DNA from 3 places in the Nocardioides imazamoxiresistens genome. Region 2 is predicted to be linked to each of the others. Evidence: riboswitches for the same ligand, from Rfam matches in the RefSeq annotation. Region 2 holds a riboswitch; each other region holds the start of a gene.
The links. A riboswitch is a leader RNA that binds a small molecule or an ion and turns the genes downstream of it on or off. The one in region 2 is predicted to bind cobalamin.
Positions count from the first base shown of each region.

Region 1: it holds a riboswitch for cobalamin, as region 2 does, so the genes downstream of both, RDV89_RS17975 (ABC transporter substrate-binding protein) here and RDV89_RS14345 (magnesium chelatase subunit D family protein) in region 2, are expected to answer to the same signal.
Region 3: it holds a riboswitch for cobalamin, as region 2 does, so the genes downstream of both, RDV89_RS17830 (ABC transporter substrate-binding protein) here and RDV89_RS14345 (magnesium chelatase subunit D family protein) in region 2, are expected to answer to the same signal.

Region 1 is NZ_JAVYII010000009.1:89,112-98,710, forward strand. Features, by position in the region: gene RDV89_RS17940 (helix-turn-helix transcriptional regulator) at 123-965, shown strand; gene RDV89_RS17945 (PPOX class F420-dependent oxidoreductase) at 1,000-1,431, opposite strand; gene aztD (zinc metallochaperone AztD) at 1,571-2,836, opposite strand; gene aztC (zinc ABC transporter substrate-binding protein AztC) at 2,833-3,774, opposite strand; gene RDV89_RS17960 (ABC transporter) at 3,776-5,005, opposite strand; gene aztB (zinc ABC transporter permease AztB) at 5,063-5,995, opposite strand; gene aztA (zinc ABC transporter ATP-binding protein AztA) at 6,053-6,724, shown strand; cobalamin riboswitch at 6,734-6,930, shown strand; gene RDV89_RS17975 (ABC transporter substrate-binding protein) at 7,089-8,606, shown strand; gene RDV89_RS17980 (ABC transporter ATP-binding protein) at 8,684-9,599, shown strand, end outside.
Region 2 is NZ_JAVYII010000006.1:120,493-130,091, reverse strand. Features, by position in the region: gene RDV89_RS20250 (precorrin-8X methylmutase) at 1-443, shown strand, start outside; gene RDV89_RS14385 (precorrin-2 C(20)-methyltransferase) at 440-2,020, shown strand; gene RDV89_RS14380 (organic hydroperoxide resistance protein) at 2,245-2,676, opposite strand; gene RDV89_RS14375 (TetR/AcrR family transcriptional regulator) at 2,779-3,378, shown strand; gene RDV89_RS14370 (cobalt-precorrin-4/precorrin-4 C(11)-methyltransferase) at 3,362-4,129, opposite strand; gene cbiE (precorrin-6y C5,15-methyltransferase (decarboxylating) subunit CbiE) at 4,126-5,364, opposite strand; gene RDV89_RS14360 (NUDIX hydrolase) at 5,361-5,756, opposite strand; gene RDV89_RS14355 (alpha/beta hydrolase) at 5,767-6,672, opposite strand; gene RDV89_RS14350 (FAD-dependent monooxygenase) at 6,750-7,970, opposite strand; cobalamin riboswitch at 8,093-8,257, shown strand; gene RDV89_RS14345 (magnesium chelatase subunit D family protein) at 8,283-9,599, shown strand, end outside.
Region 3 is NZ_JAVYII010000009.1:61,030-70,628, reverse strand. Features, by position in the region: gene RDV89_RS17850 (superoxide dismutase) at 1-232, opposite strand, end outside; gene RDV89_RS17845 (variant leucine-rich repeat-containing protein) at 628-1,062, opposite strand; gene RDV89_RS17840 (ribonucleotide-diphosphate reductase subunit beta) at 1,073-2,047, opposite strand; gene RDV89_RS17835 (ribonucleoside-diphosphate reductase subunit alpha) at 2,071-4,641, opposite strand; cobalamin riboswitch at 4,797-5,003, opposite strand; cobalamin riboswitch at 5,115-5,286, shown strand; gene RDV89_RS17830 (ABC transporter substrate-binding protein) at 5,344-6,411, shown strand; gene RDV89_RS17825 (class I SAM-dependent methyltransferase) at 6,408-7,202, shown strand; gene RDV89_RS17820 (FecCD family ABC transporter permease) at 7,217-8,284, shown strand; gene RDV89_RS17815 (ABC transporter ATP-binding protein) at 8,281-9,048, shown strand; RNA gene rnpB (RNase P RNA component class A) at 9,128-9,540, opposite strand.

The DNA.
Region 1 (9,599 bases), on a different contig from region 2:
GCTCGCCCGTCGTCGTCCCCGGGCCGCTCCCGGGGACGACCCCAGCCTGCGACCTCCGGACGACGCGGACCACGGTCTGTCGATCCCTGGATGACGGCTCCCGGAGCGGGCAGCATGAGCGCATGATCGACCGACCCGGTCTCGCCGGCTTCCTGCGTCGACGTCGCGAGGCGCTGCAGCCCGAGGACGTCGGGCTGCCCCGGGGCGTGCGCCGGCGCACCCGCGGCCTGCGCCGCGAGGAGGTGGCCGCGCTGTGCCACATGTCGACCGACTACTACTCGCGTCTCGAGCAGGAGCGCGGCCCCCAGCCCTCCGAGCAGATGGTCGCGGCCATCGCGCAGGGCCTGCACCTCACCCACGACGAGCGCGACCACCTGTTCCGCCTGGCCGGGCACCGGCCGCCGCTGCGCGGCGCCAGCGGCGACCACGTCGGCCCCGGCATGCTGCGCATCCTCGACCGCCTCGTCGACACCCCCGCCGAGGTCGTGACCGAGCTCGGGGAGACGCTGCGCCAGACCCCGCTCGGGGTCGCTCTCGTGGGTGACCTGACCCGGTACACGGGGCCGGCGCGCAGCATCGGCTACCGGTGGTTCACCGATCCCGCCGCGCGGGACCTGCACCCGGTCGAGGACCACCACTTCTACTCGCGCATGTACGCCTCCGGCCTGCGCGGGGTGGTCGCGCGCCGGGGCCCCGGCTCCCACGCGGCCCGGCTCGCCGACCTGCTCCTCGAGCGCAGCCAGGAGTTCCGCGAACGGTGGGCGGAGCACGAGGTCGGGATCCGCCCCCGGCCGCTCAAGCGCTACGAGCACCCCGTGGTCGGCCGCCTCGAGCTGGCCTGCCAGGTCCTCCTCGACGCCGACGAGTCGCACCACCTGCTCGTCTACACCGCCGAGCCGGGCAGCGAGTCCCACGAGAAGCTGCGCCTGCTCGGCGTCGTGGGCGCTGCGGGCGCCGGGGCCTGACGCGGTCCACGCGGGGTCGAGCGGGGTCGGGCGCTCAGTCGCCCACGCGCTCCCCCGAGACGCCCTTGCCGCTGTTCCAGCCGTGCCAGCGGTCGACCTCGAGCACGGCGGTGACCCGCGGGCTCTCCTGGTCGGGGTAGTCCTGGCCCCGGTAGTGCCGGCTGATCCGGTTGATGTCCTCGAGACCCTCGTCGTCGCGCAGCTCGACGGCGCGGCCGACGACGGAGACGTGGACGTACCACGACGCCTCGTCGAGGACCGTCAGCGACAGCCGGGGGTCGCGGCGCAGGTGCTGCAGGCGGACCCGCGTGCTGTCCATGCTCAGCAGGATCCGGTCGTCGTCCTCGAGGAGGTACCAGGTCGCCACCGACACCGGGGCGCCGTCCTTGCGCAGCGTGGCGACCACCGCCGGGTTCGGCTTGTGCAGCAGCGCGCGCAGGTCGTCGGGGAAGGGCATCTCGGGCATCGGTTCCTCCTGGTTCGTCGCGGCGGGGACCTTCGCACGGTCCCTCCGGCCAGTGTGCTGGGCGGCGGAAGACGCGACCGCTCCCCCACCCGCGGACGGGTGGAGGAGCGGTCGGGCGCTGCGGCTGTGCCGGCGGGTCTCAGCCGGCGGCGGGCGCCAGCTCGTTCGGCGTCACGTCGAGCTCGGTGCTGGCGAGCACCTCGCCCGTGGTCAGGTCGACCGCGTGCACGGAGTCGCTCGCGGGCTCGGTCACGTACGCGACGTCGCCGGCGACGGTGATGGCCGGGTGCGGGTCCTGCCACTCGGCCGGGCCCTCCCAGGCCTCGACGACCTCGAAGGAGTCGGTCAGCTCGCCGGTCGCGGGGTCGATCACGTGGATGGCGCCGTCGGTGCCGAGGAGGTACGCGAGGTCGCCGGGGCCGCGCACGACGTCGCGGAAGGTGTAGCCCACGCCCTCGGGCAGGTCGACGACCTCGTAGGTCCCGGCCTCGGTGTCGATGAGCGTCACCGCGTTCAGCAGGTAGCCCTCGGCGTCCGGGTCGTTCTTGTAGTCGCCGACGACGAGCGGGCTGGTCTCGCTGACGTAGGCGTTGCCCATGCGGCCGTAGGGCTCGTCCGGGGCGTCGAGCTTGGTGATCTCGCCGTCCTGGTAGACGAGCGCGCCGTCCTCGCAGCCGAAGACGACGGCCTCGCCCTGCGCGGTGCCCTCGCCGTGCACGCCGGGGCACTCGTCGCTCTGGGCGACGACCTCGCCCGCGGCGTCGCGGACCTCGATGCCGGAGCGGCCGTCGGCGTTGCCGACGGTGGTGAGGAAGGTGCCGTCCTCGAGCACGACGGAGACGCCGTGGTGGGCCTCGACGCCCTCGACCGTCTCGGTCTCCGGCAGCTCGCCGGCGGCGACCGCGTCGGTCAGGTCGGCGGTCTCGAAGATGGTCGAGTCGCTGGTCCCGTCGGCGTACAGCACCGTCTTGCCGCCGTGGCGCACGACGTGACCGGCGGTGTCGGCCTCGAAGACGAGGTCGGTCAGCGCGGCGCCCTCCTCGGTGCCGGCGCCGGTGTCGAGGACCTGGAAGCCCTCGCTGGTGGTGACCATGACGTGGCGGTCGTCGCCGGCGGCGTTGAGGCGGGTGAACTCCTCGGAGTCGAAGTCGCCGACGACCTCGAGGGTCTCGCCGTCGAGCACGAGGATGCCGCCTTCGTAGGCGACGGCGAGGCGCGGGCCGGGCGACGCCGGCGAGCTCGTGGAGCCGCTCGTGGCGACGTCCGTGGCGTTCTCGTCGGCCTCGCCGGAGGAGCAGGCCGCCAGCGTCGTGAGCGCACCGAGCGCGATCGCCGTGACGCTGAGGCGGAGGGGGTGGGAGTGGCGCAAGGTCTCTTCCTTCTGGTGGGTGGTGGTGGCCCTCATGCGGACAGGCCGTCGGTGATGCGCTCGGTGTTGACGCGCATCATGGTGAGGTAGTCGGGGGCACCGCCGTCGGGTGCCGTGAGCGACTCGGTGAACAGCTCGACGACGTCGACGTGGACGTCGGCCTCGCTGGCGAGCGCCTGGACGAGCCGGTCGGGCGAGGACGACTCGGCGAAGATGGTGGGCACGCCGGTCTCCTCGACGGCACCGACGAGGTCGGCGAGGTCGGAGGCGGACGGCGCCGCCAGGGTCGTGCCGCCGGGGATCACGGCGCCGACGACCTCGAAGTCGAAGCGATCGGCGAGGTAGCCGAAGACGTGGTGGTTGGTGACCAGGGCGCGACGCTCGGCGGGGATGGACGCGAAGGACTCCGTCATCTCGGCGTCGACCTGCTCCACCTCGGCGCGGTAGTCGGCGGCCTGCTCCTCGACCACGCCGGCGTCGACGCCGTCGAGGTCCGCGAGCACCGGGGCGAGCGCGTCGACGACGTCGAGGACGCGGGCGGGGTCGGTCCAGAAGTGGGAGTCGGGGGTGCCGGCCGCGTCGCCCTCGGCGTACTCGAGGACCTCGATCACGTCGCCCGCCACGAAGGTCGGCACGTCCTCGTCGGCCGCGGCGTCGAGGTGCTGCTGCAGCCCCTCCTCCAGACCGAGGCCGTTCGAGACCACCAGGTCGGCCGAGCGCAGCCGGGCCGCCTCCTGCGCCGAGATCTCGAACGAGTGCGGGTCGGCGTCCGGCTTCATCAGCGTCATCACCTCGACCTCGTCGCCGACCAGGTTCTCGACGACGTCGCCCAGGATGTTGGTCGAGACGACGACGAGGGGGCCGTCGTCGGAGCCGCCGACCGCGCAGGCGCTCAGCGAGCCGGCGGCGACGAGCGCCGCGGCAGCGAGGGTGGTGGCTCGGGTGATGGCTCGGGTAGTGGCAGGGCGGCGCACGTCAGCGTCCCGTCTCGGCGGTGAACGCCGGCTCGTCGAAGGTCTCGAAGGTGCGGGCGACGCGGGCGCCGTCGGCGAAGTCGATCTCGAACAGGCGCCGCTCGACGGGCCCGCTCAGGTACGCCCGCTGCTGGTCCGCCAGCAGCGCCGGCGCGCGGCCCCCGGCGACCGACGTGGCGACCAGCGGGTCGGTCTCGGCGAGCACCGCACCGTCCTCGCCGTCCATCACGAGCACGCGCCCGTCCGCGGTGAGCGCGAGCAGGTGCTGCTCGGCGTCGTCGACGGCCGTCACCGACACCAGCGGCTCGGGGGCGGGCAGCAGCGTCCACGAGCGCTCGCGGGTGTCGAGCAGCCAGATGCCCTCCTCCCCGGCCAGGGCCGCGACGGTGGGGCGGCCCTCGCGGTTGTCGAGGTCGCTCGCCGCGGGCGCGGTGGTGCCGTCGGGGTACGGGACCCGCTCGACGACCAGCTCCTCGTCCTGCACGTGGGCCAGGAGCGCGCCGTCGGCGCAGCCGAGGACCGCGCCGACGCGGGTGGTGATCGTGCCGGCCGGGTCCACGCACGCCTCGGTGAGGCCGGTCGGCTCGCCGTCGGAGGTGTACGCATCCACCTCGCCGTCACCGGTCGTGACCAGCGCGAAGGACCCGACGGGCACGACCAGCCCGGCGTGCGCGCCGACGTCGAGGCGGAACCGCTCGTCGATCTCGCCCTTCGACAGCTGCTCGGTGTCGAGGAGCACCGCCTCGCCGGATTCCGGGAAGAACAGGCCGGTGCCGCCGGTCGTGGAGAGGTTCGTGGTCGCGACCGTGGCCGTGCCGCCGCCCTCGACGGCGCCCAGCAGCTGCGGGTCGGCGCGGTAGTAGTGGAAGTGGTCCACGTGGTCCCAGGTCCACCGGCCGCTGTCGACGATCTCGACACCGGCGTCGGTCTGCGCGAAGAGGTAGCGCCCGTCGGTGGTCATCGCGGTCGGCGCGCCGATCTCGCCGAGGTCGGTGACGCTCTCGTCGAGCAGGTCGAGGTGGCTGACCGCGCCCGACGGCGCGATGGTGGTCAGCCCGAGCTGCGGCTCGGAGACCTCGGCGGCGCCGGCGACGGCGCCGTGGCCGTCGCCGCCCGTGTCCGAGGCGTCCGAGGCGGCGGCGTCCTGCGCCTCCTCGGGCTCGGAGGAGCAGGCGGCCAGCGTGAGGGCGAGGACGCTGACGACGGCCAGGCTGGGGATGCGGGAGCGCACGGAGGTCCTTTCGGTGCGGTCGGGGGCGGGCGGAAGAGGGGCGGGGAGAAGGACGGCTCAGGCCGGCGAGCCGGCCCGCTCGGCGGTGGCGGCGACCGGCTCGGGCGTCGTCGCGCTCGGCGGCACCACGCCCCGGTGCTCGTGGGGTCGGCGCCACGAGCGGATGCCGTCGAGGGCCGAGCGCAGGAGCCACGAGACGCACGCGATGGCGATGGCCGAGCCCGCCACGGACGCGCCGGCGGCGGTCGCCGCGTGCCACGAGACGAGCAGCCCGACGAGGACGGCCAGCACGCCCAGCGCCGCGGCGAGGGCCATCCGCGTGGGGATCCGCGCGGTCCAGTGCTGGGCCGCGACGGCCGGCGCGAGCAGCAGACCGACGACCAGCAGCGAGCCGACGGCCTGGTAGGAGGCGACGACGGCGAGCGTGACGAGGCCGACCAGGGCCGCCTGGGCCACGCGGGGCGCCAGGCCCAGCACGGACGCGATCCGCGGGTCGACGGCCAGCGCGACGAGCGAGCGGTGGGCCAGCGCGGCGACGAGCAGCCCGAGGGCGGCGGCGCCGGCGAGGAGCACGAGGTCGAGCGGCGCGATCGCCAGGATGTCGCCGAAGAGGATGGCGGTCGCGTCGGTGGCGAAGCTGCCGGAGTGCGACACGATGATGACGCCGAGGGCGAGCATCGCGACGAACAGCAGGCCGATGCTGGTGTCGTAGGACAGCCGGCCGCGCCGCTGCAGGACGCCGATGCCCAGGCTCATCGCGACGGCGCTGACCGCCCCGCCCAGCATCGCCGGCCAGCCGAGGACGGTGGCGAGCGCGACGCCCGGGAGCATCCCGTGCGCCAGCGCCTCCCCCAGGAAGGCCATGCCGCGCACGACCACCCAGGTGCCGACGACGCCGCACAGGACGGCGACGAGGCTGCCGCCGAGCAGGGCGCGCTGGAGCAGCTCGAGCGAGAACGGCTCGAGGAGCGCGTCGTGGAGGAAGGTCACGGCGGAGGACGCTAGACGGAAATGGGAATGATTATCAAACTGAGTTACGGTGCTCCGGTGATCGACGCCCCCGCCGCCTCCCCCCGCACACCCGACGTCGCGCCGACCGTCGCGCGACTGCGCGACGTGCACGTCGTCTTCGGCCTCCGCCCGGCCCTGTGCGGCGTCGACGTCGACGTCCGGGCGGGCGAGGTGCTGGCGGTCGCCGGGCCCAACGGCGCGGGCAAGTCGACGCTCCTCGAGGTGCTGGCGGGCACCCGCGTACCGACCGGTGGCACCCGTTCCACCGGCGCCGCGACCGCCTTCGTGCCCCAGCGGGCCGCCGTGCCCGACAGCCTGCCGATCACGGTGCGCGACGTCGTGACCCTCGGCGCCTGGGGCCGCCTCGGGCCCTGGCGTCGCCTCGACGCGACGGCCCGCGCGGCCGTGGAGGAGGCGCTGGGCCGGATGGGGGTCGCGGACCTCGCCCGCAAGCCGTACGCCTCCCTGTCCGGCGGTCAGCGGCAGCGGGCCCTGCTGGCCCAGGGCCTCGCGCGCGGCGCGGACCTGCTGCTGCTGGACGAACCGACGACGGGGCTCGACCGGGCCAGCGGTGACGCCATACGGGTCGCCGTGCGCGACGAGGCCGGGCGCGGGGTCGCGGTGGTCTGCGTGTCGCACGACCCGGTCGTGCTCGCGGAGGCCGACCGCGTGCTGCACCTCGAGGACGGCCGGGTGGCCACGCGCTAGGGTGGCGCCGCTGGTTCGCCCCGGCACCCGGTCGGCGGCGAGGCAAGAGGGAACCCGGTGCGAGACCGGGACTGCCCCGCAGCGGTGAGCGGGAACGACCGCCGTCATGAAGCACTGGGACCACAGGCCCTGGGAAGCGACGGCCAGTAGGGACACGCCGGCCCCCGAGCCGGTGCGTACGCCCGCGAGTCCGAAGACCTGCCAGCACCCCGCGCAGCGCCGTGCTCGCGGGTGGTCGGATGCCTCGAGGGCGGGCTCCACGACACGTCGGACCAGCGGTACGCGCGCGTGCGCCGTGGCGGTCCGGGTGCGCGTTCCTCCTCGTGGCGACGGCCTTCACCAGCTGTCCGAGGAAGAGACTCTGATGACGCACCGCACCCCCCGCCGCTCCCCCCGCCCCACCGCGGCCGGCGCCCTGGCGCTCGTGGCCGTGGCCGCCCTGACCGCCTGCTCCCCCGGCGGCTCCGGCTCCACCGACGCATCCGACGAGGCGCGGCTGCGCTTCGCGTACGCGTTCACACCGACCACCGCGCTGTCGCCGTACTCCGACGACGCCACCACCGCCTATGCCGCCGGCGCCACCGAGACCCTCGTCCGGCTCGACCCGGCCGGCCTGCCGGAGCCGTCGCTGGCGACCCGCTGGGAGCAGGTCGACCCGACCACCTGGCGCTTCGAGCTGCGCGACGACGTCGTCTTCCACGACGGCACGCCGATGACCGTCGAGACCGTCGTGGCCGCGCTCGACGCGGCCGCCGCGGCCGAGCCCGCTCCCCGCGCGCTGGCGGGCGGCACGATCGACGCCCGGGCCGACGGCGACGGCGCCGTGCTCGTCGCGACCGCGGAGCCCGACCCGGTCCTGGTGCAGCGCCTGACCTCGCCCGAGCTCGTGGTGCTCGCGCCCGACGCGTACGCCGACCCGGCCCGGCCGACGCCGGTGGGCACCGGGACCGGGCCGTACGAGATCACCGACACCGACCTGTCCACGAGCATGACGCTCGAGGCGAACCCGGACTACTGGGCGGGCACGCCCGCGCTCGACGGTGTCGACGTCACCTTCGTCGGCGACGCGGGCGCACGGCTGCAGTCGTTCCGCTCCGGGCAGGTCGACCTCGCGCAGGCGCTGCCCGCCGCGCAGCTCGACCAGATCGACGACGACCAGCTGCTGGCGGTGCCGCTGCCACGCACCGTCAGCCTGCACCTCACGCAGACCTCCCCCGTGCTCGCCGACCCGGGCCAGCGCGAGCTGGTGCGCGCGGCCGTGGCCGAGCTCGACCTCGCGGGCACCATCTACGCCGGGCGTGCCGAGCCGGCCGGCGGGCTGTTCAACGCCGCGGTCTCCGCGTGGGCGCAGGACCGGGACGAGCCCGCGTACCCCGACGCCGCCGCGGTGGCGGAGGCCGGGCCGCTGCGGCTGGCCACGTTCACCGACCGACCGGAGCTGCCCGAGATGGCCACCGCGATCGCCGACGCCCTGCGCGCCACCGGCTTCGAGGTCGAGGTCGTCGCCCGGCCCTACGACGAGATGGAGGCCGACTACCTCGACGGCGCCTACGACCTCGTCGTCATGAGCCGCTCGTACGGCCAGGACACGGCCGACCCGGTCGGCTACCTGCAGGCCGACTTCTCCTGCGGGGGCACCTACAACCTCAGCCGCTCCTGCGACCCCGACCTCGACGCCGAGCTCGCGGCGGCCCAGACCCTCGCCGACCCCGACGAGCGCGCGGCCGCCGCCGTCGCGGTCGAGCAGCAGGTGCTCGCCGACGTCTGGGCGGTGCCGCTCGTGCACGACGCCACCCAGTTCGGCTTCGAGGGCGTCACCGACCTCGCGGCCGACCCGTTCGAGCGCGCCGTCGTCACGCACACCACGAGCGTGCAGCGCTGAGGACGCAGGCGCTGGCGCGCTGGAGCGACGTCCGGCTCGCCACCCCCGACGGCACCCGCCTGCTCGGCCCGCTCGACCTGGAGGTCGCTCCGGGCGAGCGGGTCGCTCTGGTGGGTCCGTCCGGGGCCGGCAAGAGCCTCACCGCCCGGCTCGCCTGCCTCCCGGCGCCGGCCGGGCTGCGGCTCAGCGGCACCGTCACGGTGGCCGGGCGCTCGGGCCTGCTCGCCCAGGAGTCCGCGACCGCGCTCGACCCCAACGTGCGGGTCGGGCGCCAGCTCGCGCTGGCCGCACGACGCTCCCACCGCGGTCGCACCGCCGTCCGCGCCGCCGTGGCCGAGGTCCTCGACGAGCTCGGTCTGGACGCCGCCACGGCCGACCGGCACCCGACCCTGCTCTCGGGCGGCCAGCGCCAGCGCGCGGCCCTGGCGCTGGCGCTGCTCGCCGGCCCGGACCTCCTCGTCGCCGACGAGCCGACCTCGGCCCTCGACCCCGTCACGGCCGCGACCGTGGTCGACGCCGTGCGTCGCGCGCTCGAGCGCCGGGGGGCCGGGCTGCTGCTGGTGACGCACGACCCCGACGTGGCCGCCGGCCTGTGCGACCGCGTCGTGCACCTGCACGACGGTCTCGTGGTCCCCGCGCCCGCTTCTCCGGCCGCGCCGGACCGGGTCGGCCGGGCCGGCCGGGTCGGCCGGGCCGGCCGGGTCGGCCGGGCCGGCCGGGTCGGCCGGGTCGGCGCGGCGACCGCGAGCGCCGGGGTCGACGGGCTGCTGCGCTGGGACGGCGTGACCCGCACCTGGCCCCGGCCGGGACGCGCGCCCGCCGGCGTCAGCGACGTCACCGTCGCGGTGCGGCCCGGCGAGCACACGGTCGTGCTGGGCGCCTCCGGGGCGGGCAAGTCGACGCTCGTGCGCCTGGCCGAGGGCCGCGAGCAGCCCGTCGCGGGACGGGTCGTGGTCGGCGGCCGCGACCTCGCGGCCCGCGCGCGCGGGCGCC
Region 2 (9,599 bases):
CCGCGCTGCGGGCCGGCGCGCCGATCATCACCGACGCCCACATGGTCGCCTCGGGCGTCACCCGCACCCGGCTGCCCGCCGACAACGAGGTGCTGTGCGCGCTGCGCGACCCCCGCGTCGCCGACCTCGCCCGCGCCTGGGGCACCACCCGCTCGGCGGCCGCGCTCTCGCTGCTGGCCGACCGGGTCGCCGGCGCGGTGGTCGCGATCGGCAACGCGCCGACCGCGCTGTTCCACCTGCTCGAGCTGCTCGCCGACGGCTGCCCGCCGCCCGCCGCGATCGTGGGCTGCCCGGTCGGGTTCGTCGGGGCGGCGGAGTCCAAGGAGGCGCTGGCGGAGTACGCCGAGGCGCACGGCGTCCCGTACCTCACCGTCCACGGCCGCCGCGGCGGCTCGGCGATGACGGCATCGGCGCTCAACGCGATCGCGCAGGAGGCGGAGTGAGCACGCAGCCCGAGCCGGCCGAGCCCACCGAGCCCACCGCGGGCCGGTTCTACGGCGTCGGCGTCGGCCCCGGCGACCCCGAGCTGATCACCCGCAAGGGCGCCCGGCTGATCGCGGCGGCCGACGTGGTGGCGTACCACGCCGGGCGCGGCAAGACGTCCAACGCGCGCCGGATCGCGGCCGACCTGATCCCCGCCGGGGCCGTCGAGGAGGAGCTGGTCTACCCCGTCACGACGGGCACCACCGACCACCCGGGCGGCTACGCGGGCGCGATGGCGGACTTCTACCTCGCGTCGGCGCAGCGGCTGGCCGCGCACCTGGAGGCCGGGCGCGACGTCGTGCTGCTCTCCGAGGGCGACCCGATGTTCTACGGGTCGTACATGTACATGCACGACGCCCTCGCCGAGCGGTTCACCACCGAGGTCGTGCCCGGCGTGCCGGCCTTCGCGGCCGCGACGGCGACCATCGCGGCGCCGCTGGTGCGCCAGACCGACGTGCTGACGATCCTGCCCGGCACCCTGCCGGAGACCGAGCTCGCGCGACGCCTCGCCGACACCGACGGCGCGATCATCATGAAGCTCGGGCGTCGGTTCCCGGCGGTACGCCGCGCGCTGGCCGCCGCGGGCCGCCTCGAGCACGCCGTCTACGTCGAGCGGGCCTCGATGAGCTCCGAGCGGCACCTGCGCGTCGTCGACGTGGACGCGGACTCGGTGCCGTACTTCTCGCTGATCGTCGTCGCCGGCGACTCGCTGCAGGGACTCGGGCGGCGAGAGGCCGCCGGGGCGCCGGCTGCACCTGCCTCCTCGGCGGCCTCCGCGGCGGTGGTCGACGCGCCCGCCGAGGTCGTCGTCGTGGGGCTGGGGCCCGGGCCGGAGGCGTGGCTGACGCCGGAGGCGAGCGCCGAGCTCGCGGCGGTCGACCACGTGGTGGGGTATGCCCCGTACGTCAAGCGGGTGCCGCACCGCGAGGGCCTGACGCGGCACGCGAGCGGCAACACGGTCGAGGTGGACCGGGGCCGGCTGGCGCTCGACCTGGCGCGCCGCGGCGAGCGGGTCGCCGTGGTCTCCGGCGGCGACGCCGGCGTGTTCGGGATGGCGACCGCGGTCTTCGAGGCGCAGGTCGCCGCGGCGGCCGACGACGTGGCGTACGCCGACGTGCCCGTGCGCGTCGTGCCGGGCGTCTCGGCCGTGCAGGCCGTGGCCGCGCGCGCCGGCGCCCCGATCGGCGGCGACTTCGCCGTGATGTCGCTGAGCGACCGGCTCAAGCCGTGGGAGGTCGTCGAACGACGGCTGCGGGCGGTGGCCGACGGCGACCTCGTGCTCGCGCTCTACAACCCCCGTTCGGCCAGCCGGCCCGACCAGCTGGGCGACGCGCTCGAGGTCCTGCTGGAGGTGCGCTCCCCCGCGACCGTGGTGGTCGTCGGCCGCGACGTCGGGCGGGCGGAGGAGTCGCTCGTCGTGACCACCCTGGGGGCGCTCGACCCGACGACGGTGGACATGAAGTGCCTGCTCGTCGTCGGCGCCTCGTCGACCCGCGTCGACCACGGACGGGTCTGGACGCCGCGCAGCGTGGGGTGAGATCCGGCCCGTGCCGGCCGGGTCGGATTGGTGGGTGCGGCCGGGCGAGGGCGCCCCGGACCCGCCGCCAGCCGGACCCTGTGCCGTTTCGCTCGACCTCTGCCCCGTTCACACAGGGTCTAGGTCGAGCGTTACCCGGTGAACCGGGTAATCCAGAGGCCCGGACACACCGACGCCCGCCCGGCCGAGGGGGCCGGGCGGGCGTGGGGCGTACGCCGGGGGCGTCAGGCGACGTCGACCTCGGTGGTGACGTCGATGTTGCCCTTCGTGGCGTGGGTGTAGGGGCAGATCGTGTGGCCGACCTCGACCGCGCGCTCCGCGTCGGCCTGCGAGACGCCGCCGCCGAACTCGACGATCAGCTTGACGGCCAGGCCGAAGCCGACGTCCTCGCGGGGGCCGATGCCGACCTCGGCGGTCACGGCCACGTCCTGCAGCTCGATGCCGTGCTGCTTCGCGCCGGCCTTGAGCGCGCCGAGGAAGCAGGCCGCGTAGCCCGCGGCGAAGAGCTTCTCCGGGTCGACGCCGCCGCCGGCACCACCGAGCTCCTTCGGCGGGATCAGGTCGACCTCGAGCGAGCCGTCGGAGGTGCGGGCGTGGCCCTGGCGGCCCTCGCCGGTCGCGGTGGCGGACGCCGTGTACTTGATCTCGGTGGGCATCGCGATCTCCTTCCGGGAGATGTAGAGTGACTAGTACGTCTACATCAGAGTGGCAGGTCCCGACGACCAACACAAGCCCGGTATCCAGGAAGGCGGAGCACCATGACGGCGACCACGACGCGCACGAGCCCGGTGCGCTCCCGCATCCTGACGGCCGCGCGGCGCCGCTTCTACGTCGACGGCATCCGCGCGGTCAGCGCCGACCGGCTGATCGCGGACGCCGAGGTCTCGAAGATGACCTTCTACCGCCACTTCCGCTCCAAGGACGACCTCGTCGTGGCCTACCTCGGCGAGTTCGTCACCGAGGAGCGCGCGGCGATGGCCGAGTCGCGCGCCGCCCACGCGGGCGACCCCGCCGCGGTGCTGCGCGCCTACGCCGAGCGGATCGGCACGCTGAGCTGCGTCGAGGGGTTCCGCGGCTGCGCCTTCCTCAACGCCGCGGCGGAGTACGCCGACCCCACCCACCCCGTGCGCGGCGTCGTGCAGACCCACCGCGCCTGGCTGCGCGGCGAGCTGGCCGACCTGCTGATCGAGCTCGGTGTGAGCGCCGGTCGGGCGGAGCGGGCCGCGGACGAGCTGCAGATGCTGCGCGACGGCGCGATGGTCGCCGGCACCCTCGACGGCCGACCGACCGAGGCCGCGGCCTCGCTGGTCGCGGCGGGCGAGGCGGTCGTGCGGGCCGCCCTCAGGCCCGGCGCTTGAGCGAGCGGTCGCGCTCGGAGTCGTAGAGGTACGACTCCCCCGCGCCCGCCGCGGACGGCCCGGCCAGGGCGCGACCCACGAGGATGACGGCGGCCTGGCGCAGCCCGGCCGCCTCGACCGCGTCCGCGACGTCGCCGAGCGTGCCGCGCAGCACGAGCTCCTCGGGCTGCGAGGCGCGGTGCACGACCGCGACCGGGCAGTCGGCGCCGTACGCCTGCGCCAGCGAGGCCGCCAGCTCCCGCGTGCGGGTGATCGCCAGGTGCAGCACCAGGGTGGCCCCGGTCGCCGCGAACGCCTCGAGCGACTCCCCGCCCGGCATCGCGGTCGAGCGCGCCTGGGTGCGGGTCAGCACGACGGACTGGGCGACGAGCGGCACCGTGAGCTCGCGGCCCACGACGGCGGCAGCGGCGGCGTACGCCGGCACCCCCGGCGTGACGTCCCACGTCACCCCCGCCGCGTCGAGGCGCCGGGTCTGCTCGAAGAGCGCGGAGTACAGCGACGGGTCGCCGGAGGTCAGCCGCACGACCTCGGCGCGGGCCCGGGAGGAGTCGACGAGCTCGGCCGTGATGGCGTCGAGGTCGAGGTCCTGCGTGTCGACGCGGCGGGCGTCGGCGCGGCAGTGGCCCAGCACCTCGGCGTCGAGGTACGTGCCCGGGTAGAGCACCACGTCGGCGGCGGCGAGCATCCGCGCCGCGCGCAGGGTGATGAGGTCGGCCGCGCCGGGGCCGGCCCCGACGAAGTGCACGGTCACGGGGTCTCCTCGGAGGACGTCGCGGGTCGGGTCCAGCTCCACTGGGTCACGGCGCGGGCGGGGGTGAACCCGCGGAAGCCGCCGATCGGCGTGGCCGTCTCGACGGAGAGCCGCACGAGCTCTCCCCCGTGCTCGGCGTGGCAGGCGGCCAGCAGCGCCTCGGTCTCGATCGTGACGCCGTGCACGACGAGCCGACCGCCCGGGACGAGCGCGGCCCGGCAGGCGTCGAGGACGCCGTCGCGGGTCGCGCCACCGCCGACGAACACCGCGTCGGGGCGCTCGAGGTCGCCGAGGGCGGCGAGGGCGGCGGGCGCGGCGCCGGTGACGACCCGCAGGTCCGGTACGCCCAGTCGCCCGGCGTTGCGGCGCACCCGGGCCGCGCGGGTGGCGTCGACCTCGACCGCCACCGTGCGGCAGGCGGGATGGGCGCGCATCCACTCGATGCCGACGCTGCCGGCGCCGGCGCCGACGTCCCACAGCAGCGCGCCGGGCGCGGGGGCCAGGCGGGCGAGGGCGGCGGCACGCACGTCGCGCTTGGTCAGCTGGCCGTCGTGCTCGAACGCGTCGTCGGGCAGGCCGGCGGCCCAGGACACCACCACCGGGGCGTCCGCGCGGGCATCGAGCGCCACGACGTTGAGCCGTGGGAACGCCGGCGGCTCGTCCGCCCAGGCGGCGGCGGTGCCCTCGACGCGGGACTCGTCGGCGGCGCCGAGGTCGCCGAGCACGGTCAGCGTGCTGGCGCCCCAGCCGCTCATGGCGAGCAGGGCGGCGAGGTCGGCGGGGGTGGTGGCGTCGGAGGAGAGCACGAGCACCCGGCGCCCGGGCGCGAGCTCGCGCAGCACGCGGCGCACGTCGCGGGCCACGGCGCTGACGACGACGAGCGACTCGGTCGGCCACCCCATCCGGGCGCCGGCCAGGGCGACCGAGGAGACCGCGGGCTCGACCCGCACGGCGTCGGCACCGGCGACCTCGGCCAGCGTGGTGCCGACCCCGGAGAGCAGCGGGTCCCCGGAGGCGAGCGCGACGACCGCGCGGCCGGCGTACCGCTCCAGCAGCTCCGGCAGTCCGGCCCGCAGCGGCGAGGGCCACGCGACCCGCTCCTGGCCGGCCGCGTCGGGCACGAGCGCGAGGTGGCGGGCGCCGCCGAGCAGCACCTCGGCGCCCCGGACGGTCGCGCGGTGCCGTTCGGGCAGCCCGGGCCAGCCGTCGGCGCCGATGCCGACGACGGTGATCACGGGCGCACCAGCAGGGGCAGCACGTTCTCCTCCAGCATCGGCGCGAGCGGCAGGCCCGCCGGCGGCGCGGCCGGGTCGACCCAGCGGACCTCGGCGATCTCCGCGGCCGCGGCGGGCTCGCCGTCGGTGGTCGCGGTGAAGACGGTCGAGTGCAGGCTGGCGCCCGGCTCGTTCGCGGCCGCGCCCTCGAAGACCCCCAGCAGGGCGAGGTCGCGCAGCTCGACGCCGATCTCCTCCGCGATCTCGCGCACCGCGGTCTGCTCGGGCGTCTCGCCCGCCTCGATCTTGCCGCCGGGCAGCATGAAGCGCTCGGTGCCGCGCTTGCGGACGGTCAGCACGCGGCCGTCGGCGTCCTGCAGGCACACCGCGGCGACGACGAAGTGGAGGGGCACGACGGGCAGGCTAGCGAAGCGCGTCGACGACCTCGCGCACGGTCGCGACGAGCACGTCGAGGCCGGGTTGCTCGACCGGGAAGTGCCCGCAGCCCTCCAGCGGCACCAGCCGCGTCGGCGCCCCGGTGACGCGGTCGAGGAACCGCACGCCCAGCTCGATCGGGGTCCAGGTGTCGGCGGCGGGGTGGGCGAGCGTGACGGGGCAGGCGGAGTACGCCTCCGGCGCGGGCGCCACGTGGCGGAACCAGCTGGCCAGCAGCCCGAGCGGGACCCGCGTCGCCCCGCCGAGGGGGTCCGTGGCGCACAGCCGCGACAGCTCGGGTTCGCGGCTCATCCGGCCCAGGTCGGCGACCCAGCCGACGGGCACCCGCAGGTGGCCCAGCGGACTGCGGCCGGCGCACCCGGCGAGCAGCCACGGGGCGTACCGACCCATCGGGCCGAAGCGGGCGGCCGCGGCCCGGGCGTCGGGGTCGGCGGTGTCGAGCAGGCAGGTCGCGACGACGTGGTCGACGAGACCGGTGCGGGCGGCGACCTCGTAGGCCAGCATCCCGCCCATGCTCGCGCCCAGCAGGACCAGCGGACGCGGGTCGGTGCGCTTCTCCTCCCGCACCAGGTCGCAGAGCAGGTCGATCCAGTCGTCGTAGCGGACGGCGCCGGGGCGCGGCTCGACGGTGCGGCCGTAGAGGGGCAGGTCGGGGAAGACCACCTCGACGTCGTCGCGGGCCGCGAGCGCGGCGTACGGCCACAGCGCCCCGACGTGGCCTCCCGCCCCGTGGATCCCCAGCACCCGCGGCGCCCCCGGTCGCGGCGCCCGGGCGACGTGCACCCGCCGGCCGCGCCAGTCGAACCAGGTGGTCGTGGGCACGGGGCACCCGTCCAGCGGCAGCGGGAGGAAGTCGGCGTAGGTCCGGCTCACGGGCTCCACCGTCGCAGGGCGCGGCCGCCGGTGTCCCCGGAACCCGCCGGACGGGTCGGGTGGGATCGGAGGCGGGATCAGACCTCGAGCGTCGGCAGCTCCCGCTCGGCCTGCGGTCCGCGGGTGACGCGCTGGGCGAGCGCGCGCACGGGCGAGGAGGCCGCGACGCGCACTCCCCAGCGCAGCACCTGCACGCCCGCCCGCGTGCGGGGCGCGGCGAGGCGCGGCACGCCGGGTGGCAGGTCCTGCGCGTCCTCGACCAGCGGGCGCATCCACTCCTCGTAGCGCTCGAACGCCCTCGCCAGGGCGTCGCGGGTCGGCTCCTCGACGTCGGCCAGGTGGGCGGCGAGGACGTACGCACCGACCAGCGCGAGCGAGGCGCCCCCGCCGCCGAGCGGGGTCAGCGACCACGCGGCGTCGCCGAGCAGCACCGTGCTGCCGCGGTGCCAGGTCGGGCAGCGCACCTGGCGCAGCCAGTCGACGTAGAGGTCGTCGGCGGCGTCGAAGCCGTCGAGGATGCGCGGCACCTCCCAGCCGACGCCGGCGTAGCGCTCGCGGATGGCGGCGAGCCGACCGGCGTGGTCCAGGTCGGCGAGCACCGGGCCGTCGGCCAGGAAGTTCAGGTTGGCCCGGATCGTGCCGACGTCGTCGGGTCGTAGCGCGGCCTGCCGCGAGTCCGGCGCGTGCAGGATCCGCCACCAGTCGTCGTCGGCGTCGGTGCGCGGGATGGTGCCGTAGACCGCGTACATCCCCAGCGGGTCCTCCTGCGGCTCCTCGCCCAGCACCAGCGCGCGGGTGCGCGAGCCGACGCCCTCGGCGACGACCAGCACGTCGTAGGTCTCGCGGCTGCCGTCGTCGAGCACGACCTCGACACCCCGGTCGGCGTCCGCCACGTCGTGGACCTCGACGACCTGGGCGCCGAAGCGCCACCGCACGGTCTCCGGGCACGCGTCGGCCACGACCCGCGCGAGCGCACCCCGCAGGATCTCGAGCTCCGCGGTCGGACCGTCGGAGTCCTCGGAGCCGTCGACGTCGAACTCGGCGAGCACCGATCCGTCCTCGTCGACGAACCGGGTGCCGACCTCGCCGGTGTTGCGGTCGAGGACCGCCTGCTCGAGCCCCATCCGGCGCAGCACCTCGCGCCCGGTGGCGCGCACGTCGATGTTCTGCCCGCCCTCGCGCAGCTCGGGTGCCCGCTCCACGACGGTCACCTCGAACCCGGCGCGCGCCAGCCAGAAGGCGGCCGCGGGGCCGGCGATGCTGGCCCCGGTCACCAGGACCCGTCGTGTGCTGCCCATCGCGCCGCCTCCGTCCCCGCGGGCCGGGCGGCGCGCGTACGGCGAGTCTGGCGCGCGACCGGTGAGCGGTCCCGCCGTCCACCGGCCGCGGACCGGCTCCGGGCGACGCGCTCCCCGGGGCTAGGGTGGCGCCGTCGTGAGGTGCCCCGTGGGCACGTGCCGGAGAGACAACCGGGCGTGCGGGGAGAATCTGGGAAGCCGGTGCAAGTCCGGCACAGGGCCCGCTGCGGTGACCACTCGTGCGTACGGGTGGAAGTCCGAAGACCGGCCTCGCGACCGTCCATCCGATGGCAGAGCGAGCGGGAGCCCCACATGCCACAGCACTACCCCTTCACGGCCGTCGTCGGCTCCGACGACATGACCCTGGCCCTGCTGCTGACGACCGTCAGCCCCGAGATCGGCGGCGTCCTCGTGCGCGGCGAGAAGGGCACGGCGAAGTCGACCGCGGTGCGCGCCCTCGCCGCCGTCCTGCCGCCCATCGACGTGGTGGCCGGCGACCGGTTCTCCTCCGACCCCCGCGACGCGGGCCTCTCCCCCGACGGCCCGTTCGCCGCCGACGCGTCCGTCGAGACCCGACCCGTGCGCCTCGTGGAGCTGCCCGTCGGGGCCACCGAGGACCGGCTGCTGGGCTCCCTGCACCTGGAGAAGGCGCTGTCCTCGGGGGTGGCGGAGTACGAGCCCGGGCTGCTCGCCCGCGCCCACCGCGGCATCCTCTACGTCGACGAGGTCAACCTCCTCCACGACCACCTCGTCGACCTGCTGCTCGACGCCGCGGCGATGGGCCGCGCCACCGTCGAGCGCGACGGCGTCTCGGTCGTGCACGCCGCGCGCTTCGTGCTCGTCGGCACGATGAACCCCGAGGAGGGCGAGCTGCGACCGCAGCTGCTCGACCGCTTCGGCCTCACCGTCGAGGTCGCCGCTCCCCGCGAGCCCGCGCTGCGCACCGAGGTGGTGCGCCGCCGGCTGGCGTTCGACGCCGACCCCGAGGCCTTCGCGCAGGGGTACGCCTCCCCCGAGGCCGACCTGCGCGACCGGATCGCCGCGGCCCAGGCGCTCGTCGCCGACGTGCTGCTCGGCGACGGCGCGCTGCAGAAGATCGCCGAGATCTGCGCCGCGTTCGACGTCGACGGCCTGCGCGCCGACATCGTCACCGCCCGCACCGCCGTGGCCCACGCCGCCTGGCACGGGCGCCGGCACGTGCTGCGCGAGGACATCCGCGCCGCCGCGCTGCTCGCGCTGCCGCACCGCCGGCGCCGCAACCCGTTCGACGCCCCCGGCATCGACGAGGACCTGCTCGACCGCCTGCTCGGCGACGACGAGCCCGACCCCGAGCCGCCGCGGCCCGACGAGGGGCCCGACGACGGCGCCGATGGCGCGGACGGCACCGACGGCACCGACGGGCCCCAGCAGCCCGAGGCGGGCCCGGGCCAGGCGCCGCCGCAGGACGGCGGCGAGCGCGCCGACACGAGCCCCGACTCCCGCGCCGACGGTGCCCCGTCCGACGCCCCGACCGACGCCCCGACCGACGCCCCGACCGACGACTCGACCGACGACCCGTCCGACGACTCGACCGACGGCGGCGTCCCGGCCCCCGCCGGGGCGGGCACGACGGTCGGGGCGGGGGCGCCG
Region 3 (9,599 bases), on a different contig from region 2:
TCGAGTGGTTCAGGTGACCGCCGAGGTGGAACGACAGCGACTTCTCCAGTCCCGTGATGTGGGTGAACGTGTCGGTGTCGCGCGCCTCCGCGAGCTGCTCGATCGTCGTGTTGACGCCCTTGACGTAGGTCGCGTGGTGCTTGTCGTGGTGCAACTCCATGATCGCGCCCGAGATGTAGGGCTCCAGCGCCGCGAAGTCGTAGGGGAGGTCGGGCAGGACGTAGTCGGACAAGGTCGCTCCTCGGCGCTCGCTGCGGGACGGGCCGGTCGACCCGTGCGGATTGTTGCCATTAAAGCGTTATTGCAAAGTATTTGCAGCAAGGTCATGCTGGCGAGGTCGACGAGCGAGCGCGGAGGAGCGGCTGATGGTCTACGTGAGCAGGCGGATCGAGCGCCGCCGGAGGTGGGCGGAGCGCCGGCTGGCCCGCCTGCGACGGGTGCTCGTGAGGGCGCTCGACAGGACGAGCCACCGCTGACGCGGCGGCTACCCGGCCTCACCTCGTCGTCCACGATCCCTCCGGCGACCCGCGAGCGCGTGCAGGAACGTCTCGATGCGGGCCTGCCGACGCACTATCCGACGGGGGCCCGACCACCGTCGCTGCTGCGGTACGTCCACCGGGTCGCGGCTCATCGCCCGACCCACCGGTCGGCCCACCCCACGACGGCGCCCACCTCGGCGTCCTCGTCCTCCGCGAGCTCGGCGCGCAGGGCGGGGTGGCAGGCGGGGTTCGCCGCGACCCAGCCGCGTACGCGTGGGTCCTCATCATCCGCGAGCACACGCAGCACCCACTCGGGGGCGCGCGGGTTCCGGGCGACGCAGGCACGCACGGAGACGGCTGCGTCGCCCGTCAGCCTCTCGAGCACGTCAACGGGTGCGTGGCACGACAGCGCGGCGCTCTCGCGGATGGCCCGGTCGCGGTGCGCGGCGAGCAGCTGGACCCGCCGTACCTTCGACCCGGTCGCCGGGGGTGACGCAAAGGACGAGAGCGGGGGGCCGCTCCCGCCGCGGGATGCGGCGAGAGCGGCCCGGTGCTCCGGGCTGAGGAAGCCGATGCAGGACATCCGTCGCTCCTCAGCCCTGCCGGGCGTTGACCTCGTAGGAGGTGTTGATGGACTCGAAGAAGTTGACCAGCTGCAACGTGTCGTTGGCGGTGGCCATCCACTTCGCCGGGTTCGCGACGCCGTAGTGGGTCCCGAAGCCGAGCTCGTCGAGACGTCGGTCGGCGAGGTAGCGGACGTAGGTGTTGATGTAGTCCGCGTTGAGCCCGAGGATCCCGTTCGGGAGCAGGTCGCGGTTGTAGGCCTCCTCCATCTCGACCGCGTCCAGCACCATCTGCTTGATCTCGGCCGCGAACTCCTCCGTCGCGATCTCCGGGTTCTCCTCGAGCACGGTCAGGATCAGGTTGATGCCGAACTTCAGGTGCAGCGACTCGTCGCGCACGATCCAGTCGATCAGCGACCCGAAGTTCCGCAGCAGGTTCCGCTGCCGGAAGCTCAGGGCCACCATGAACCCGGAGTAGAACCAGATCCCCTCGAGGATGACGTTGTACGCGACGAGGTTGCGCACGAAGTCCTGCTTGCCCTCGACGGTGGAGATGTCGAGGGTCTGTTCGGTCATGCGCTTGATGAACCTGACCTCGAACTCCTCCTTGGCCGCCATCGAGGGGACGGTGACGTGCGAGGCGTACGCGGCCTCGCGGTCGATCGGGAAGGTCTCGAGGACGTACTCGAAGCTCATGCAGTGGTTGGCCTCCTCCCACATCTGCTTGGCGAGGTAGAGGTGACACTCGGCGGCGTTGACGTAGGGGTAGACGCCGAAGGCCAGCGCCTTGTTGACCAGCAGCTCGCTGGGGTTGAAGTAGCTCATCAGGAAGGTGAGCGCCCGTCGCTCGTCGTCGCTCATCCGCTCGAAGTCGGCGAGGTCCTCGCCGAGCTGCACCTCGTTGGGGAACCAGGTGTTCGCGACGGCCTGGTCGTACAGCTCCATGGCCCAGGGGTAGGTGACCGGCTTGAGCAGCAGACCTTCCTCGATGCCGGTGCCGAGGATGCCGCGGCGGCCCCGTGCGGCGCTCACTGGCACGACTCGCACTGCAGTCGCTCCTGCGGGTCGACCGGACAGGCCGCGTCGTCCACCACCTCGAGCTCCTGGACGTCGGCGGGCACGACCGGCGGCGCCGGCGCGGCGGGGACGGTCGAGGCGGTGACGGCTCCGAAGCCCCGGCGAGCGCCGGTGGTGGCGGGGGTGCGGGCCTCCGCCTTGTTGACCTTGACGGTGCTCTGCTCGGCGGTGTGGCGCGGCATCATGTGCAGGTAGTAGGTCGTCTTGACACCCATCCGCCAGGCCAGCGAGTACAGGTCGGCCATCGTCGCGACGCTGCGGTCAGCGAGGTAGATGTTGCGGCTGATCGCCTGGTCGATCCACTTCTGCGCCCGCGCGGCCACCTCGAGGTAGGCGCGACCGGGCAGCTGGAACGAGGTCTGGTAGATCTCGACCAGCTCGGCGGGCACGAGCCCCTCCCGCTCGGCCGCGACGGCGGAAAGGTCGCCCTGGTGGCGCAGGAGGTCCTCGCGCAGCGTCTCCCACAGACCGGCGGCGCGCAGGTCCTCGACCAGGTTGCGGTTGACCTCGAGGAACTTGCCGGAGCTCGTGGCGCGGCTGAAGATCTGGCTGAACTGCGGGTCGAGGCCCGGCGTGGTGCCGGCGACGAGGCCGATGGATGCGGTCGGTGCGATCGCCAGGAGCGTCGAGTTGCGGATCCCGCCGGCGACCTTGGCGCGCAGCGAGTCCCAGTCCAGGCGGCTGGTGCGGTCGACCTCGACCCGCACGCCCCGGTCGCGCTCGAGCAGGTCGAGGGAGTCGATCGGCACGAGGCCCTGGCTCCAGCGCGAACCCTCGAAGTGGGTGTACGCACCCCGCTCGCGCGCGAGGTCGGCCGAGGCGTCGATCGCGTGCCAGGACACGAACTCCATCAGCTGGTCGATGAGCTCGTACGCAGCGGGGGAGGCGTAGCTGTGCCCGAAGCGCTCCACGACGTCGGTGAAGCCCATGACGCCCAGGCCGAGAGCACGGTTGAGCTCGTTGGAGCGCTCCGACTCCGGCACCGAGCTGATCGTGATGTCGATGAGGTTGTCGAGCTGACGCACGGCCAGGCGCACCGACTCGGCCAGCCGCTCCCAGTCCACGCGCGCCGCCTGACGGCGACCGTCGACGTGCCGGGCCAGGTTGATCGAGGCCAGGTTGCACACGGACACGTTGTCCCGGTCCTGGGGCAGGCAGATCTCCGTGCAGAGGTTGGAGAGGTGGATCGTGCCGGTGTTCTGGTTGAGGGCACGGGTGTTGATGGTGTCCTTCCAGGTCAGCCACGGGTGCGAGGTCGACTGCAGCGAGGTCAGGATGGACTTGAACTGCTCGCGGGCACCGACCTTCCTGTGGCGCAGCTCGCCGGCCTCGGCCAGGGCGGCGTACTCGGCGTAACGCCGCGAGAACGCGCTGCCGGTGAGCTCGGAGAGGTCGGGCACGTCGGCGGGATCGAACAGGTACCACGGCAGGTCGGCGTCCACGCGCTTCATGAAGTCGTCGCTGATCCACACCGCGGTGTTGGCGGTCCGCGTGCGGCGGTACGGGTCCCCGGAGTTCTGCCGCAGGTCGAGGAACGCCGGGAAGTCGAGGTGCCAGTTCTCCATGTAGAAGCACAGCGCGCCGAACTTCTTGCCGCCGCGGCTGACCGCCCGCAGCGTCGAGTCGATCGTGTGCATGAAGGGGATCGGGCCGGTCGACGTGGTGTTGTTGGACCGGATGTGGGATCCCTCGGCGCGGAGCTTGGTGACCGACAGCCCGATCCCGCCGGTGCCCTTGGTGAGCCACATGACGTCGCGCACCGACTTGGCGATGTGCTCGATCTCGTCCTCCATCTGCATCACGAAGCAGTTGGAGAGCTGGCTGTAGGAGGTGCCCGCGTTCACCAGCGTCGAGCCGGCCGCGAGGTACTCGAGGCGCGACATCTTGTCGTAGAAGCGGATCGCCGCGGCGGTCGGATCGTCCTCGTTCAACGACAGGCCCATGGCCACCCGCATCCAGAAGAACTGGGGCATCTCCAGCGGACGTCCGTCGGGCGCCACGATCATGTAGCGGGTGCGCATCGTCTGCACCCCGACGTAGCGCAGCAGGTCGTCGCGATCCGGGTCGAGCGCCGCGCCGAGGCGTTCGAGGTCGAACAGCCGGCCGAGTCGTGCGTCGAGCAGGTCCAGCTCCACGCCGCGGACCACGAAGGCCACGAACGCCTCGCCGCCGAACGCGCGCACCTCGTCGCGGGTCACGCCCTCGCCGAAGATCGCCTTGTAGAGGCTCTTGACGAGCAGTCGCGAGGCGATCGTGTCGTAGGCCGGGTCGTCCTTCACGTTCTGCAGCGCGACCTGCACGACCGCCTCGTCCAGCTGCTCGCTGGTGATGCCGTCGAAGAGCGTGATCTCGAGCTCCGAGCGCAGCTGGGTCGCGCGGGCGACCTCGTGGTCGAGACCCGCTGCGGCCTCCTCGATGGAGCGCGCGATCTCGTACCCGTCGTAGGCGGCGCGGGTGCCGTCCCTCTTGACCACCGTGATCTCGGTGGACCTGCCGGTGCTCTCGTCGTGATGTGTTGCCATGTGGCGTCTCCCACCCTCGTGTACGGACGTCGGGGAGCGTCCGCGAGAGGGGAGGCACGGGAGGTCGGAACCGTCGGCAGGCAGGGCGGCCAGATGCCACCCGACCTGCCGGTCTCGATCCTCCGACCCTCCCTCGGGGTCGCGGACCCTCGCCCCTCGGGGGCGAGGCACTGGCAGGTCTTCGGACTCGTGGGCGTCGCGCTCGGCCTACTGTCCGTCGCTTCCCAGGCCCGTCGGGCCCAGTGCTGTGTGACGGAGGTCGTTCCCACTCACCGCTGCGGGGCAGTTCCGGTCTCCCACCGGATTCCCTCTTGCGACGACCCGCCTGGAGGACGGGTCGAACCAGCTGCAAGCGGCACCATATACGGTGAATGACGCCGATGTAAGTCCCACATCTTGTGGTTCACGCCAAGTGGGAGCGGGTCCTCCGTCGACGGCAACGGGAGCGACTGTCGCCGGTCGTCGCGAACCGCTAGCATGCTCGCGCCAGTCAAGCCCGAGAGGGCCAGGGAATCCGGTGTGAGTCCGGAGCTGACGCGCAGCGGTGTGGGTGACGGCGGGGCACGAGGCCACTGGAGTGATCCGGGAAGGCGTCCCGTTCGGTGGAACCCGAGTCCGAAGACCTGCTGGTTCCGTGGCCGTCCGTGTCGCGCGATCATCGTCGGGCCCCGCGATCCGGGTCTGCGGTCGAGAAGGTCGTTCATGACTCGTTCCCTGTCCCCACGCGCCCTCCTGGCGCCGTCACCGGCTCGCCGGCAGACGACCCAGTGCCTGCGCGTCCTCGCCGTCACGTTCCTCGTCGCCGGCGGCCTCGCCGGCTGCAGCTCGGACACCGGCGGCTCCGACGCCGGCGATGCGGAGCCGTACGAGGCCCCCGTCGTCGTCGTGAACTGCGACCGCGAGGTCCGTGTCGAGGCGCCCGTCGAGCGCGCGGTCGCCGTCAACCAACCCGCCGTCGAGCTGCTCCTGGCCCTCGGGCTCGGTGACCGCATCGCGTCGTACGCGATGAGCGACGACGACGTCCTCCCGGAGCTCGAGGAGGAGCGAGAGGGCGTCGAGGCCTTCGACACCGAGTTCCCGTCGTTCGAGACGGTCCTCGACGTCGAGCCCGATCTCGTCTACACCACGTTCGACTACACCTTCACCGACGAGGGTATCGCCGGTCGGGACCGCTTCGAGGAGCTCGGCGTGCCGACGTACCAGTCGCCGAGCGAGTGCAGTGGTCAGGAGGCCGAGCAGACCCGCGCGCTGACCCTCGAGGACCAGTGGGCCGAGATCGAGGAGGTCGCGACCCTCTTCGGCGTCCGGGAGCGGGGAGACGAGCTGGTCTCCGAGCTGAGCGCCCGTGCCGAGGAGGCGACCGTGGACCTGGGCGCGGAGAACGTGACCATGGCCTGGTGGTACGCCGCCACTCCAGCGCCCTACATGGCCGGCTGCTGCGGGGCGCCCGGCCTGATGACGCGGGCCGTGGGTGCGACGAACGCCTTCGAGGACGCCGAGCAGTACTGGCCCGAGATCGGTTGGGAGAGCGTCCTCGAGCGCGACCCCACCGTGCTGGTGCTGGCCGACCTGGGCCGTGGGGGTGACGGCGACAGCGCGGCGGAGAAGATCGAGTTCCTCGAGTCGGACCCCGTCGCGAGTCGGCTGACGGCGGTGCAGGAGCAGCGTTACATCGTTCTGGACGGCACCACCATGGACCCCTCAATCCGCAACGTGACGGGCATCGAGCAGCTGGCGCAGGGCCTGCGCGACCTGGGCCTGGTCGAGTGAACCCGGCCGAGCTGCACGACCGCTCGGACCTGCGCGGGCTCCTGCGGCGCTGGGACGATCAACAGGCCGCCTACATCGCCGCTCGGGAGCAGCGCTTCGCGGCGATGCTCGACGCCCTCGCCCTGCAGGTGGAGGCCTCGACCGGCTCCGGGTTCCGCGTGGTCGACCTCGCCTGCGGCCCGGGCTCGTTGACCGTCCGGGTGCTCGATCGTTTCCCGCGAGCACGCGTGGTGGGCATCGATCTCGACCCGGCGCTCCTGGCCGTGGCCCACGCCGGCACGGCGACGTACGGAGACCGGGTCGCTCTGCTCGACGCCGATGTCGCCGACGACGCATGGGTCGAGGCGGCCTCCGCTCGTCTCGGGGGTCGTCCGCACGCGGTCGTCTCGACCACTGCTCTGCACTGGCTCTCACCGGACGAGCTGGTGCGGGCCTACGGCACGGCGCACACGGCACTGCCGACCGGCGGTCTCCTGCTCGACGGGGACCACCTCCGCTACGACTCCCGCACGCCGCACCTCCGACGATGGGCGGCGTTGCACGACGAGCGCACCCAGGCGGCGGCCTTCGAAGAAGGCGCCGAGGCGTGGGACGCATGGTGGGCGGCGCTCGAGCAGCTTCCGGGCATGAAGGACCTGGTGGAGGAGCGACACCGGCGCTTCGCGGGCCGCGCTCCGTCGGCCTCGACGGCGGTCGACTTCCGGCTCGCGACGCTCGCCCAGGCGGGTTTCGAGGAGTCCGGCACGTTGTGGCAGCTGTTCGACGACTTCGTCGTCTACGGCGTCGCCTGAGCGCAGGGGTCGACGTGCCGCAGCCAGGAGCAGGGATCGGGTCGGGGCGCCGGCCCGGTCCCGGGCGCGCGGTCACCGCGCGCGAGCTCCTGTTCTGGTCGGCGGGCCCGGCGCTGCTGCTGGTCTCGGTGGCCGTGGCCATCACGATCGGGCCCGCCGATCTGGCCGTCGGCGAGGTGGTCGCCGTCGTTCGTGACCGGCTGGGCGGAGCCGACGCGGGACTGTCGCGGATCCGTGAGGGCATCGTGTGGGAGCTGCGACTGCCACGCAGCCTGCTCGCCGCCGCCTGCGGCGCCGGTCTCGGGGTGTCCGGGGTCGTGCTGCAGTCGCTGCTGCGCAACGCCCTCGCGGATCCCTACGTGCTGGGCATCTCGTCGGGAGCCTCCACGGGCGCCGTGCTCGTCGTCGTCCTCGGTCTCGGCGCCGGCTCGGTGGGGTTGTCCGGAGGCGCGTTCGTCGGTGCCGTCGTCGCGTTCGGTCTCGTGGCGATGCTCGGCTACGCCGCCGGGGGTTCGCCAGACCGCCTGATCCTGGCCGGTGTGGCAGGGACGCAGCTGTTTGCGGCCCTGACCTCCTTCGTCGTCCTCACCTCGGCTGATCCGGAGAAGACCAGGGGCGTGCTGTTCTGGTTGCTCGGCTCCCTCGGCGGCGCTCGATGGGACGACGTCGTCTTCGTCGGAGCTGTCGTGAGCCTCGCAACGGCACTGTGCTGGGCGGGGGCGCGCGTGATGGACGCCTTCACCTTCGGGGAGGAAGCGGCGGCTTCGCTGGGGGTGGCGGTCGTCCGCTCGCGGCTCGCTCTGCTCCTGCTGACGGCCGCCATGACCGCGGCCGTGGTCGCCGCGGCGGGAGCCATCGGGTTCGTGGGGCTCGTCCTGCCCCACGCAGCCCGCGCCGTCGTCGGCCCGGGCCATCGACGGCTGCTCCCGGCGACCGCGCTGGCGGGTGCGGTCCTGCTGGTGTGGGTGGACGCCCTCGCCCGCGTCGTGATCGCGCCGCAGGAGCTCCCCGTCGGTGTCGTCACGGCGCTCGTCGGCGTCCCTGCCTTCGCAGTGATCCTGTGGCGCAGGAGGCGTCGGTGAGCCTGAACGCCCACGGGGTCTCCTGGCACGCGGGTGCGGGTCCCGTGGTCGACGGCGTCACCCTCGACGTCGAACCGGGACAGACCCTGGGGCTGCTCGGACCGAACGGATCGGGCAAGTCCTCGCTCCTGCGTCTGCTGGCCGGCGTCCGGCGCACCAGCTCCGGCGTCGTGCGCCTCGACGAGCGACCGTTGTCGGCATGGCCGTCGCGCACCCTCGCCCGGCGTCTGGCCACCATGGGCCAGCACGCCCAGACCGACGTGGACGTCACGGTCGCCGATGTCGTGGCGCTGGGCCGGGTACCGCATCAGGGTGCATGGCGCCCGACGAGCGCCGCCGACCGTGCGGCCGTCGACGCCGCCTGCGCGGCTGCCGGCATCGGGCACCTGCGCGGACGGACCTGGCGCACGCTGTCCGGCGGTGAGCAGCAACGGACCCAGCTGGCGCGAGCCCTCGCCCAGGAGCCGACGGAGCTCCTCCTCGACGAGCCCACGAACCACCTCGACATCAGCCACCAGCTCGAGCTGCTCGCCCTGGTCCGTGCTCTGCCGGTGACCACGGTCGTCGCACTGCACGACCTCAACCTGGCGGCCCAGTTCTGCGACAGCGTCGCCGTGCTCGTCGAAGGACGGCTCCGTGCGCACGGTCCGACGACGAGCGTGCTGACCGAGGCGCTGATCGCCGAGGTCTACGACGTGCGCTCCGTCGTGGGTCACGATCCGGCCACCGGTCGGCCGTGGGTGCGGTTCCTGCCGCCCGGCTGATGCCGGCCGCGGCCAGGCGGGCGTGGACGCAGCATCGCCCGTCGCCGATGGCATCGTGCGTGGGTCGGACCCCCGGGTGCGGACGGGCTGGCCTGTAGGCCGGGTTCTGTCCTCGGGCCCGTCGCCGGGCACCGATGTGCGGCCATCCATCTAGGGCCGCCGTTGCCGACGACCTCGTGCAGTCCACCCGCGTGCTCGGGCGGGCAGCCCTCGAACGCACGCGCGTCCGTGTCTCGCGACACGGACTTCTCGACCTTGCTCCAGGTGGGGTTTACCGAGCCGTTCCGGTCGCCCGGAACGCTGGTGGTCTCTTGCACCACCGTTTCACCCTTGCCGCCCGGCCGGAGCCGGGAGGCGGTCTGTTCTCTGTGGCACTGTCCCGCGGGTCACCCCGGGTGGGCGTTACCCACCACCTCGCCCTGTGGAGCCCGGACCTTCCTCGACCCCTCCCCGGCACGCCGTGGAGGAGGCCGCGGCCGCCCGGCCAGCCCATCCGCAGGGGTCAGGATAGGGGAATGGGGGCCGGTCGGCGCACGTTGCACCCGACGGAG